2 regions of the Mesorhizobium sp. B2-8-1 genome follow, and region 1 is predicted to be linked to the other one. Evidence: predicted binding sites of a transcription regulator. Region 1 holds the regulator's gene; the other holds the start of a gene.

Region 1 (6,080 bases):
GCTATGCGTCACGGCGGCGGGCATCGGCTTGGCCTGGCTGGCGCTGATCCTCGGCGCACTGCTCTATAAGGGCCTGTCGGGTGTTTCGCTCTCTGTGTTCACCGAAATGACACCGCCGCCCGGCGATGCCGGCGGCCTGCTCAATGCCATCTACGGCAGTATCATGATGACAGTCATCGCCGTCATCGTCGGCACGCCGATCGGTGTCCTCGCCGGGACCTACATGGCCGAATATGGCCGCTTCTCGCGCCTCACCACCGTCGTGCGCTTCATCAACGACATCCTGCTGTCGGCACCCTCGATCATCGTCGGCCTGTTCGTCTACGAGTTGCTGGTGCGGCCGATGGGACATTTCTCGGCGATCGCCGGTGCCGTCGCGCTGGCCATCCTGGTCATCCCGGTCGTCGTGCGCACCACCGAGGACATGCTCAACCTGGTGCCGAACGCCCTGCGCGAGGCCGGCGCCGCGATCGGCGCGCCGCGCTGGGTGGTCATCCGCTCGGTCGCCTACCGTGCGGCGCTGTCGGGTATCGTCACCGGCATATTGCTGGCCATCGCCCGCATTTCCGGCGAGACGGCGCCGCTGCTCTTCACGGCGCTCAACAACCAGTTCTGGTCGAGTAATCTCAATGCGCCGATGGCCAGCCTGCCCGTCACTATCTTCCAGTTCGCTCTCAGCCCCTACGAGGAATGGCAGCAGCTGGCGTGGACCGGCGCACTCATAATCACCCTTACGGTTCTCGGGCTGAGCATCTTCGCCCGCAGCCTTACCGGACGCAGAGAGGACAGATGAAACCGATGTTGTCCACCGAGTTGAACACGCCCGAAGTCGCGGTCGAGAAAGCCAAGATCGAGGTCAAGAACCTCAATTTCTACTATGGCCAGTCGAAGGCGCTGAAGGATATCAGCCTGTCGCTGCCCGAGCGCAGCGTCACCGCCTTCATCGGGCCTTCGGGCTGCGGGAAGTCGACGCTGCTGCGCGTCTTCAACCGCATCTACGAGCTCTACCCGAGGCAGAGCGCCGAGGGCCAGGTGCTGCTCGACGGCCAGAATATCCTCGACCGCTCGCAGGACCTCAACCTGCTCAGGACCAAGATCGGCATGGTGTTCCAGAAGCCGACGCCGTTCCCGATGTCGATCTACGAGAACATCGCCTTCGGCGTCAGGCTCTATGAGAAGCTCAGCAAGGCGGAGATGGACGGCCGTGTCGAGCAGGCGCTGAAGCGCGCGGCACTGTGGAGCGAGGTCAAGGACAAGCTCAACGCCAGCGGCCTCAGCCTTTCGGGCGGCCAGCAGCAGCGCCTCTGCATCGCCCGCACGGTGGCGGTGAAGCCGGAGGTCATCCTGCTCGACGAGCCTGCCTCGGCGCTCGATCCGCTGTCGACCGCCAAGATCGAGGAGCTGATCGACGAGTTGCAGGCCGATTATACGATCGTCATCGTCACCCACAACATGCAGCAGGCGGCGCGCGTGTCGAAGCAGACCGCCTTCATGTATCTGGGCGAGCTGGTCGAGTTCGACCGCACCGAGAAGATCTTCACGTCGCCCCGCGAGAAGCGCACGCAGGACTATATCACCGGCCGCTTCGGCTGATCCCAGGCATACGAGGACCAAGATCATGGCCGAACACACAGTCGCAGCCTTTGACGAAGATCTCGGACAGATCAGCAGGCTGATCCGCGACATGGGCGATCTCGCCTCATCGATGGTCGGCGGCGCGACCAAGGCGCTCCTGAATTCCGACAACGCGCTCGCCCAGCGCGTCGTCTCCGACGACGCCATCATGGACGCGCGCCAGCGCGAACTCGACGACCGCGCCATCACCCTGATCGCCAAGCGGCAGCCCATGGCGGACGATCTGCGCCATGTCGTCGGCTCGATCCGCATGGCGGGCGATCTCGAACGCATCGGCGATCTCGCCAAGAACATCGCCAAGCGCGTCGGCACCGTCGGCCTTGCCGCCACGCCGCGCGACCTGTCGCACTCCATCGACGCCATGGCGCAGCTTGTGCTGATCCAGGTGCAAGGCGTGATCGAGGAGTATGCGGCGCGCGATGCCGCGGCACTTGCGAAGCTGCGCGCCGACGATGAACGCATCGACGTCAAATACACGTCGGTCTTCCGCGAGCTGCTGACCTACATGATGGAGGATCCGCGCAACATCACCGCCTGCACGCATCTTTTGTTCTGCGCCAAGAATCTCGAGCGCATCGGCGATCACGTGACCAACATTGCCGAAAATGCCTATTATGTGCTGACCGGCACGCAATTGCCCGCCAATCGCCCGAAGCAGGACGAGACGGCGATGTCGGCGCCAGCGGCTTGACGGCAGGGGTGACCAGTCGATGATCGCGCCATGCATCATGGTGGTGGAGGACGAGGAGCCGCTGGGTGTGCTGCTCCGTTACAATCTGGAATCGGAGGGTTATCAGGTAGAGGTGGTGACGCGCGGCGACGAAGCCGAGATCCGCTTGCAGGAGAATGTCCCTGACCTTCTTGTGCTCGACTGGATGGTGCCGGCGGTGTCCGGCATCGAGCTCTGCCGCCGTCTCCGGATGCGGCCCGAGACCGAGCGGCTGCCGATCATCATGCTGACGGCGCGCGGCGAGGAAAGCGACCGGGTGCGCGGTCTCTCCACCGGCGCCGACGACTATCTGGTCAAGCCGTTCTCAACGCCGGAATTCATGGCACGCGTCAAGGCGCTGCTGCGCCGCGCCAAGCCCGAAGTTCTGTCCAGCGTGCTCAAGGTCGGCGACATCGTGCTCGACCGTGAATCGCACCGGGTCTACCGCAAGAAAAGCGAGATCCGGCTCGGGCCGACCGAGTTCCGCCTGCTCGAATTCATGATGCGACATCCCGGCCGCGTGTTCTCGCGCAGCCAACTGCTCGACAATGTCTGGGGCGAAACGATCTATATCGACGAGCGCACCGTGGACGTGCATGTCGGCCGGCTGCGCAAGGCGGTCAACAATGGCCGCATGCCTGACGTGATCCGCACCATTCGGGGCGCGGGGTATGCGATTCGCGAAGACTAGGGATATGTCACGCAACGTTCTCGCCCACGCCTGATTTCGCCTGTGCCCCCGGCGCGAAAATCTCCTGGTCGACGAAGGTCAGCGCGCGCATGGCGCAGCCCTCGCGGATCAGTGGCAGTTCGTTCGGCTCGGTGTCGAAGGAAATCGATTTCGAGTGCTGGCCGCCGGCGGTCTGGGCAATGGCCTCGCGCAGAGCCGGCTCGATCAGGTCGAAGGCGGCGGCGCTGACGCCGACCATGGCGACCGGCGCCGGATCGATCAGCGCGAACAGGCTGCCAAGGCCGTAACCCAGCGCCTCGCCGGCCTTGCGGTAGGCTTCGCGCTCCGGCCCGTCCTTTTCGCGCGCCGAGGCCGCCAGGGTGCGCATGTCGGCGTCGCTGACGTCGACGGGCTCGGTGTCCTCGCCAAGCTGCCTCGCGTTGCGCCAGATGGCATAGTTGCCGGCATAGGCCTCGACGCAGCCGCGCCGCCCGCAGCGGCAGAGCGCCCCGCCGGGGCGATGGATCATGTGGCCGAACTCGCCTCCGGATGAATGGGTGCCGGTGAACAGTTCACCCTTCAGCACCAAGCCCATGCCGATGCCGTGCGACAAAAGGATGGCGATGAAGTCGTCGCGGTAGCGCTGGGGATCGCGCCAGCGCAGCGCCACCGCCATCATGTTGCAATCGTTCTCCATGGTGGCTGGAATGCCGAACTCGGTCTCCAGTATGTCGGCGAAGGCGATGTCGGTCTGCGGCGTGATCGGCGACCACAGCATGGCGCGCGCATCCGTGTCGGTGATGCCCTGGATCGCCAGCGCGATGCGGGCGATGCTGCCGACGTCGAGGTCGGGATCCTCGAACCGCCGCCTGACGATGGCCACGCATTCGCCGATCAGCGCCTCGCGCGACAGGGTGAGCGTGTCCAGCCGGCGCTGCTCTTCAGATATCACCTGGCCGGCATAGTCGATGACGGCGACGGAGAGAAAATTCAGCGACAGCACCACGGTCATCACCGCCGCGGCTTCAGGGTTGAGGCCGAGGCCGACCTGCGGCCGGCCGCGTTTCAGAGCACCGGCCTCGCTCGGCTTGCTCTGCGCCAGGATGCCTTCGCCAATCAGGTCGGAGGAGATCGCCGATATGGTGGAATGGCTGAGCCCGGTGGTCGCGGCAATCTCGGTGCGCGAGGGCTGCCCGGCACGGCGCACGGCCGCGATCACCATCGCCCGGTTGCGTCGGCGCAAATCATCGTGGCGGATTCCGACCGACATGTTTCTCGCATCCTCCCCGTCGCCGCGTTCTCTCCCCAGGACCCCGACGACCGTCAAATAGTGGCAGAACCGGCCTTGGCTGTCATTATTTATTCCGGAGCTCGAAAAAAATTCACGAGGACATCAAAATACATCAGAATCGACGTTGACAGCGTTCCGACGATGGACCAGTGTTTTTTCGAGGCTCGAAAAAATAGAGCCTTTGTGCCGGCCTACGGGCCTGTTTGGTCGCGCCATACGCGGCGCAGGGAGGATTAAGATGAAGAGATTCACAGCCGCCATCCTGGCGGGTGTCGCCATGTCGCTGACGCTCGCGTCGGTCGCGCAGGCGAAGGACAAGGTCATCGGCGTTTCCTGGTCGAACTTCCAGGAAGAGCGCTGGAAGACCGACGAGGCCGCCATGAAGAAGGCGATCGAAGCCGCCGGCGACAAGTATATTTCCGCCGACGCCCAGTCCAATCCCGGCAAGCAGCTCACCGACGTCGAGAGCCTGATCTCCCAGGGCGCCAATTCGCTGATCATCCTGGCGCAGGACGCCTCCGCCATCGGCCCGGCGGTGCAGAAGGCGCTCGACGAAGGCATTCCGGTCGTCGGCTATGACCGCCTGATCGAGAACAAGGACGTCTTCTATCTGACCTTCGACAACAAGGAAGTCGGCCGCATGCAGGCCCGCGAAGTGTTCAAGGTGAAGCCGGAAGGCAACTACGTCTTCATCAAGGGCTCGGGTGCCGATCCGAATGCCGATTTCCTGTTCTCGGGCTCCATGGAAGTGCTCAAGGACGCCATCGACAGCGGCAAGATCAAGAATGTCGGCGAAGCCTATACGGATGGCTGGCTGCCGGCCAACGCGCAGAAGAACATGGAGCAGTTCCTGACCGCCAACGACAACAAGGTCGACGCGGTCGTCGCGGCCAATGACGGCACTGCCGGCGGCGTCGTCGCGGCGCTGACGGCTCAAGGCCTGGCCGGTACCGTTCCGGTCTCGGGCCAGGACGGCGACCACGCGGCGCTGAACCGCATCGCGCTCGGCACGCAGACCGTGTCGGTGTGGAAGGACGCGCGTGAACTCGGCAAGAATGCCGCCGAGATCGCCTCGCAGCTGGCCGACGGCAAGAAGATGACCGATATCGCCGGCGTCAAGGACTTCACAACGCCCGGTGGGAACACCGTCAAATCGCTGTTCCTGACCCCGGTTGCGATCACCAAGGACAATCTCAACGTCGTCATCGACGCCGGCTGGATCAAGAAAGACGAGGTCTGTGCCGGCGTCGCGGCGGGCAGCGTAGCGGCCTGCAACTGATCTTCCATTTCATGCGATGAACGCCGCGGCTGCCAAGCCGCGGCGTTTTTTCAAGAAAATTTGTTTTTCCGCCCCGGGCGGGTAACTTCTAGGCTGGCTTCCGTCATCCCGCATCGGACGGGCAGGCCGGTGGGAGAAAATCATGACCGATACGACGTCCAACCCGCAGGCCGACACCGCGCGTGCGTCGGAACTCGGCGCCGTCGCCCGGTTCCTTAAGGCGACCGAGATCGACACGCGCATGCTCGGCATGATCGGCGCGCTGCTGCTGATCTGGATCGGGTTGCATGTCTTGTCCAGCCTGCGTCTCGGCGTCAATCCGCTCGATTTCGACAGCCGTACCTTTCTCACGCCGCGCAATCTGTGGAACCTGTCGGTGCAGACCTCGGCCGTCGCCATCATGGCCTGCGGCATGGTGCTGGTCATCGTCATGCGCAATATCGATCTGTCCGTCGGTTCCGCCGAAGGGTTGATCGGCATGGTCATGGGCTTCGCC
Region 2 (6,080 bases), on a different contig from region 1:
CCCCTCCTCTCCCTCCGGACGGGGGAGAGGTGGCTTGGCGAAGCCAAGACGGAGTGGGGGAAGCCGGTCTTCAAACGCGAAGCCGCTGAACAAGTGGCGCGATGGAGTTGGCCGTACCTATTTCACCGAAACGCTCGGTCCGCCCTCGACCGCCAGCACCAGGCGGCGGCCGGTAATTCGCGCCAGTTGCGCCAAGCGCCCGGCCGGCCGCTCGCCATAGAGATCTGCCAGAGATGCCGGCAAGACCAGCGCCAGCACGCTATTGCCGCGCTGCTCCCATTTCAGCCTTGGCATGACGCCGGGCATCGAGGCGGTCAGCAGGTAGACGACGCGCATCGATGCCGCCAGCACCCGCGCCCGCTCCAGATAGCGCGGTGTCGCCAGCGCCTTGATCTCGGGCGCGATGGCTTCGTTGAAGATGCCGTCGTGCCGATAGGCGTTGGCCATCGCCAGATAGGCGCGGCCAGGGTGGTCCACGCCGAAAAAGGAGGCGTGGGCGATGATGTTGAGCGATTGCTTGCCGCGATATTCGGGATGCGCGCGCCAACCGATGTCGGCCAGCAATGCCGCCGCGTGGCGGTAGCGCGCCTCGTCCTCGGTCTCGTCGATGCCGAAAGCGGCAAAGGTCTTGGCCGTCCAGTCGACGAGTTCATGCGCATGGGTGACCGAGCGCGAGCGCAGCCGGGCGAGTTCCTCCGATGCCGAGATCAGCGGATCGGCCTTCTGCTCGGCCTGGTCGAGCAGCGAATAGAGGAAGCCTTCGCGCACGCCGAGCGCCGAGACGATGATCTTCGACGGCTGCATCGCCGCCATGATCTCCTGCAGCACGATGGCACCGTAAGGCAGGAGCGAGCGGCGGTTCTTCGAAACGCCCTCGATGCCTTTGATCTTCTCGATCTCGCCTTTCGCCACTTGCCGCAGGAAATTGGCGGCACTTTCGACGCCGATCTCGTAGTGGTGCATGACGCCAAGCGGATAGTTGGTCATCTCCATGTGCAGCCGGGCGAGATTTCGCCAGGTGCCGCCGACGGCATAGAAAGGCCTGCCTTGCCCGCCTTTGAGCAGCTTCGCCCGCCCCAGCTCGTCGCGCACGATTTTCGCTGCCTGCGTGAGGGAGTTCTTGGCCATATCCTGGAGGCGCAGGCCGCCCAGCGGCAACGTTATGCCGTCGCCGATCGCTTCGCCATTGACGTCGACCAGTTCAAGGCTGCCGCCGCCGAGGTCACCCGCGATACCGTTGGCCGGATGAAAGCCGCAGATGACGCCGAGCGCGGAATAATAGGCTTCCTCGCGGCCGCTGATCACGCGGATCTCGGTCTTGAGCACGTCTTCGGCGCGGTGGATGAAATCGGGGCCGTTGACGGCCTCGCGCGCGGCGGCGGTCGCCAGCACGTACATGTGCTCGGCACCGGCCTGGTCGGAGAGCGCGCGGAAGCGGCGGAACTCCTCCATCGACCGTGTCACGCCCTCGGGGTCGAGCTTCCCCGTCGACACGATGCCGCGGCCGAGGCCCGCCAGCATCTTTTCGTTGAACAGCATGGTCGGCGAGCGCGCCAGCCCCTCATAGACGACAAGGCGGATCGAATTCGAGCCGATGTCGATGATGGACAGCGGTCGGCGATCCTGCAGCCGGCCCTGGGAATCGGACAGCATCAGGCGGCGGCGTTTTTCTTGCGGCGCTTGAATTGCGCGATCCGCTTCGGCGCATGCGATTTCAGCGCATCACCCCGTCCCGACAGGCTCGGATTGGTCATGAAATATTCCTGCGCGTTGAACGGCTCCTCGCCCTCCTCGAGCACGACGCGCCGGGAGGTTCCATCAGCCAATACGTCGAAACTTTGCTGATTGTCCATGATGTTGCCGAGCATGATCTGGCCCAGCACCTGTTCATGCACAGTCGGGTTGGTGATCGGCACCATGGTCTCGACGCGACGGTCGAGATTGCGCGGCATGAGGTCGGCCGAGGAGATGTAGACCACCGCCTCGTCCGACGGCAGGCCGTGGCCATTGCCGAAGCAATAGATGCGGCTGTGCTCGAGGAAACGGCCGACGATCGACTTGACCCTGATGTTTTCCGACAGGCCCGGCACCTGCGGCCGCAGGCAGCATATGCCGCGCACGACGAGGTCGATCTCGACGCCCGCTCGGCTGGCGTCGTAGAGCGCGTCGATGATGATCGGATCGACAAGGGCGTTCATCTTCATCCAGATGCGTGCCGGCCGTCCCTCGAGTGCGTGGGCGACCTCATCGGAAATGTGCTGCAGGATACGGTTCCTCAGCGTGAAGGGCGAGATCGCCAGCCGCATTTCGGCGGTCGGCTCGGCATAGCCGGTGATGAAGTTGAAAAGCTGGGCGACATCGCGTGCGATCGTTGCATCGGTGGTGAAGAAGGACAGGTCGGTGTAGATGCGCGCGGTCACCGGATGGTAATTGCCGGTGCCCAGATGCACATAATTGCGCAGCTTGCCGTCCTCGCGCCGCACCACCAGCGACATCTTGGCGTGGGTCTTGAGCTCGAGGAAGCCGAACACGACCTGGACGCCGGCGCGCTCGAGGTCGCGCGCCCAGCGGATGTTGGCCTCCTCGTCGAAGCGAGCCTTGAGCTCGACCAGTGCCGTCACCGACTTGCCGGCCTCGGCGGCGTCGACCAGCGCACGCACGATCGGGCTGTCGTTGGAGGTTCGGTAAAGCGTCTGCTTGATCGCCACCACTTCCGGGTCGGCCATCGCCTGGCGCAGGAACTGCACCACCACGTCGAAGGATTCGTAGGGGTGGTGGACGATGATGTCCTTCTCGCGGATAGCGGCGAAGCAATCGCCGCCATGCTCGCGGATGCGCTCGGGGAAACGCGGATTGTAGGGCGTGAATTTGAGGTCGTCGCGGGCAACGGCGACGATCTCCGAAATCTGGCTGAGCGCCAGCGGGCCGGTCAGGACGCTGATGCGGCTCGACGAAACGCCGAGTTCGCCGGCGACGAATTCGCGCAGTTCGGCCGGCATGAGCATGTCGAACTCGATGCGAATGACGGAGCCGCGGCGGCGGCGCTTTAGCGCGGTCTCGAACAGGCGCACGAGATCTTCCGATTCCTCCTCGACCTCGATGTCGCTGTCGCGAATGATGCGGAACGTGCCGGAGCCCTTGACCTCGTAACCCGGGAACAACTTGCCGATGTAAAGGCCGACCGCCTCTTCCAGCGGGATGAAGCGGACATGGTGCTTGCGGTCCGGCAAACGGATGAAACGCTTCAGCGCCACCGGCAGGCGCAAGAGCGCGCTCATCTCCTCGCCGTTCTTGCGATGGCGAAGCTGCAGCGCCATCGAGAAGCCGAGATTGGGGATAAACGGGAACGGATGCGCCGGGTCGATCGACAATGGCGTGAGAACAGGAAACACCTGGTCCTGGAAGTGCTCCTCCAGCCAGGCCTTCTCGTCCTTGGTCAGCGCGTCGCGGGTGATGCTCTCGATGCCTTCCTTGTTGAGCAGCACGGTCAGCGCCGAAAGGCTTTTCTGCTGGTCTTCCTGCAACCGTTCGACCTCGCGCAGCAGCTGTTCGAGCTGCTGTTCGGGGGTACGCCCGTCCGGACTTCTCAACACGATGCCTTCGCGAACCTGGCCGGCCAGGCCGGCGACGCGCACCATGAAGAACTCATCGAGATTGGCCGCGGAGATCGACAGGAAACGTACCCTCTCCAGCAGCGGATGGTTTGTGTTCTGCGATTCCTCGAGCACGCGGCGGTTGAACTGCAACCAGGAGAACTCGCGATTGACGAAACGATCCGGATTGCCTTCCGGGCTTGCCGCTTCCGCATTGATGAACTCGCTCTGGACCGGCTTCAGTTCGTTCATGGTTCCTGCTCTTCCCACGTCTGGTTGCTTCGCCGCTTTCGGGCGGCGCCCAGGCTGTTGCGCCTGGCCGCGATGCTCCAGCCGGTTAACCGGCTTAACTTATCCTCTGACAGGCTTTTGCGACAGTTTCATTTCATCGAACTTGCAAACAGGCCGGTTATGATCCAAACGCTGAGCAGACTGCGCTAAAGGAGACGACGATGGCAGGCGGTTCCATTCCCCATTTCCAGAACGATGCGGGCCATCCGGCGATCGATATCGGAGTCAAGGAATTCATGTGCACCGGCGCCAACCCGCCTTTCGACCATCCGCATGTGTTTCTCGATATGGGCGACGACAATGAGAAGGTCTGCCCCTACTGCTCGACGCTCTACCGCTATTCGCCGAAGCTGACGGCGATGGAAACGCTGCCGGCCGGCTGCCTCTACATCGACCAGGCCGCCTGACTTCCAGCGGCCCGGCCAATGGCAGACGCACAGTCCCGGCAAGTCATCATCGCCGGGGCGGGTATTGCCGGGCTGACCGCGGCGTTGGCTTTCGCCGAGCGGGGCTATACAGTGCGGATCTTCGAACAGGCGCAGCGCCTCGAAGCGGCGGGCGCCGGCATCCAGCTTTCGCCCAACGCGACACGCATCCTGCGTGAGCTCGGCGTACTCGACGCACTTCTTCCCAATGCCGTCAGGCCGGAAGCCGTGGTGCTGAAGGATGCGGCAACCTTGGGCGAACTGGCGCGCGTACCTTTTGGACGAGCCGGCGAGGCGCGCTGGGGTGCGCCCTACCTCGTGGCGCATCGAGCGGACCTGCAAAACGCGCTGATGGCGCGCGTGGCTGCCATGCCCGATGTTCATCTCACTACTGGTGCGCGCCTTGGCAGCGTCACGATCAGCAGTTCAGGCGTCACTGCGGCAGCCGATGTGGGTGGCAGGCTCGTCGCGGCGGAAGGTTTCCTTCTGGTCGGCGCCGATGGCGTCTGGTCGTCGATGCGCGGACTTGCCGACCAAGGAAGGAAAAACAGGCTTGCGAAAAGCCACTTCTCCGGCGAACTGGCCTGGCGGGCAACCGTCAGCGCAGACAGTCCTGCCGGGCAAGCTTTTGCAGAGATCGGTGCGCCGGACTGCGTCACCACCTTCCTGCATCCCGGCTTTCACATGGTCGCCTATCCCGTCAGCAAGGGCAGCGCCATCAATCTCGTCGCTTTCACCAAGGGCGAGCGTATCGCCGAAGGCTGGTCCGGCCATGCCGATCCCGCAATCCTGGCCGGCGCCATGCGCCGCACCGCGCCGGCGCTGGCAAGGCTTGCGGAGTTGGCCGGCCCGTGGGCGGCCTGGCCGATCCATACGGTCGATCAGAAGCAGCCATGGGTAAGGTCGGGCCGCATCGCGCTGGTCGGCGACGCGGCGCATGCCATGACGCCGTTCGCGGCACAGGGCGCCGCGATGGCCATCGAGGATGCCGCCACGCTTGCCGACGTCATGGCCGCCTCCCCTGCCGACCTGGCCGGAAGTCTTCAAATCTGGGAAGGCCTGCGCCGGCCGCGCGTCGTGAGAGTGGCACGTCGCGGCGCCCTCAACCGCCTTGCCTGGCATGCCTGGGGTCCGGTGGCATTGGCGCGCAACCTTTTCCTGAAAATGCGGGCGCCGAAGAAGCTCGCCGCGGATTTGGACTGGCTTTATGGGTGGCGGGCCTAGAACTCGAACGAGGCGTTGGCGTTATCTGCGCTACCTACCATTATACAGCTTCAACGACCACCCAAGCGAGACCGGCAGCGGGTTCCACCAACCGGTCCGCAGGCCGGCGGTTCGCAAGGCGGCGGCCGTCCAGGTGTTGCAGCCGGCCAGCGCATTGAAATGGCCGTTCGCCTCATAGAAGCGGTCGAAATCGGAATAGGCGGCCCTGGCGATGACGATCGGCCCGCCTGGTCCTTGCTGAAAACTCGCATCGATGAAGTCGAGCAATGCCGCAAAGCGGTCTTCCGGGATGTCGAAGCCGGCGACATCGGGTCCGTAGATATCGCCGGCGACCTCGACATGCATCACTGAAGCGTCAAGCGTCAGGGCCTTGAATACGGGCATCGCCTTCAGCTGCGACCAGGTCGGCGTCTCCAGGTAGAAGGCGCGGCCGCCCCAGCCGAAGACGATGTAGCGCACCTCGGGCGCGTCGGAAGGCTGGCCGGCAGCGGCGAGGAAGCGAAAGCGCCGGCGCACGCCGTCATCGACGGGAATGGCGATGTCGGTG

What was found. Region 1 encodes PhoB, which activates phosphate uptake and scavenging genes when phosphate is short. Its sites were predicted from a motif close to TGTCATNNANCTGTCAT; they were not measured.
Region 2: FJ428_RS25805 (RNA degradosome polyphosphate kinase) is a predicted target of PhoB. The motif match lies at 3,965-3,981, and genes of this name have one in related genera.

The regions. Positions count from the first base shown of each region.
Region 1 is NZ_VFTX01000015.1:30,220-36,299, forward strand. It holds gene pstA (phosphate ABC transporter permease PstA) at 1-793, shown strand, start outside; gene pstB (phosphate ABC transporter ATP-binding protein PstB) at 790-1,593, shown strand; gene phoU (phosphate signaling complex protein PhoU) at 1,619-2,326, shown strand; gene phoB (phosphate regulon transcriptional regulator PhoB) at 2,346-3,035, shown strand; gene FJ428_RS28675 (ROK family protein) at 3,043-4,284, opposite strand; gene xylF (D-xylose ABC transporter substrate-binding protein) at 4,544-5,584, shown strand; gene FJ428_RS28685 (sugar ABC transporter permease) at 5,727-6,080, shown strand, end outside.
Region 2 is NZ_VFTX01000012.1:12,392-18,471, reverse strand. It holds gene ppx (exopolyphosphatase) at 118-1,653, opposite strand; gene FJ428_RS25805 (RNA degradosome polyphosphate kinase) at 1,653-3,845, opposite strand; gene FJ428_RS25800 (zinc-finger domain-containing protein) at 4,046-4,291, shown strand; gene FJ428_RS25795 (FAD-dependent monooxygenase) at 4,310-5,533, shown strand; gene FJ428_RS25790 (TIGR02117 family protein) at 5,564-6,080, opposite strand, start outside.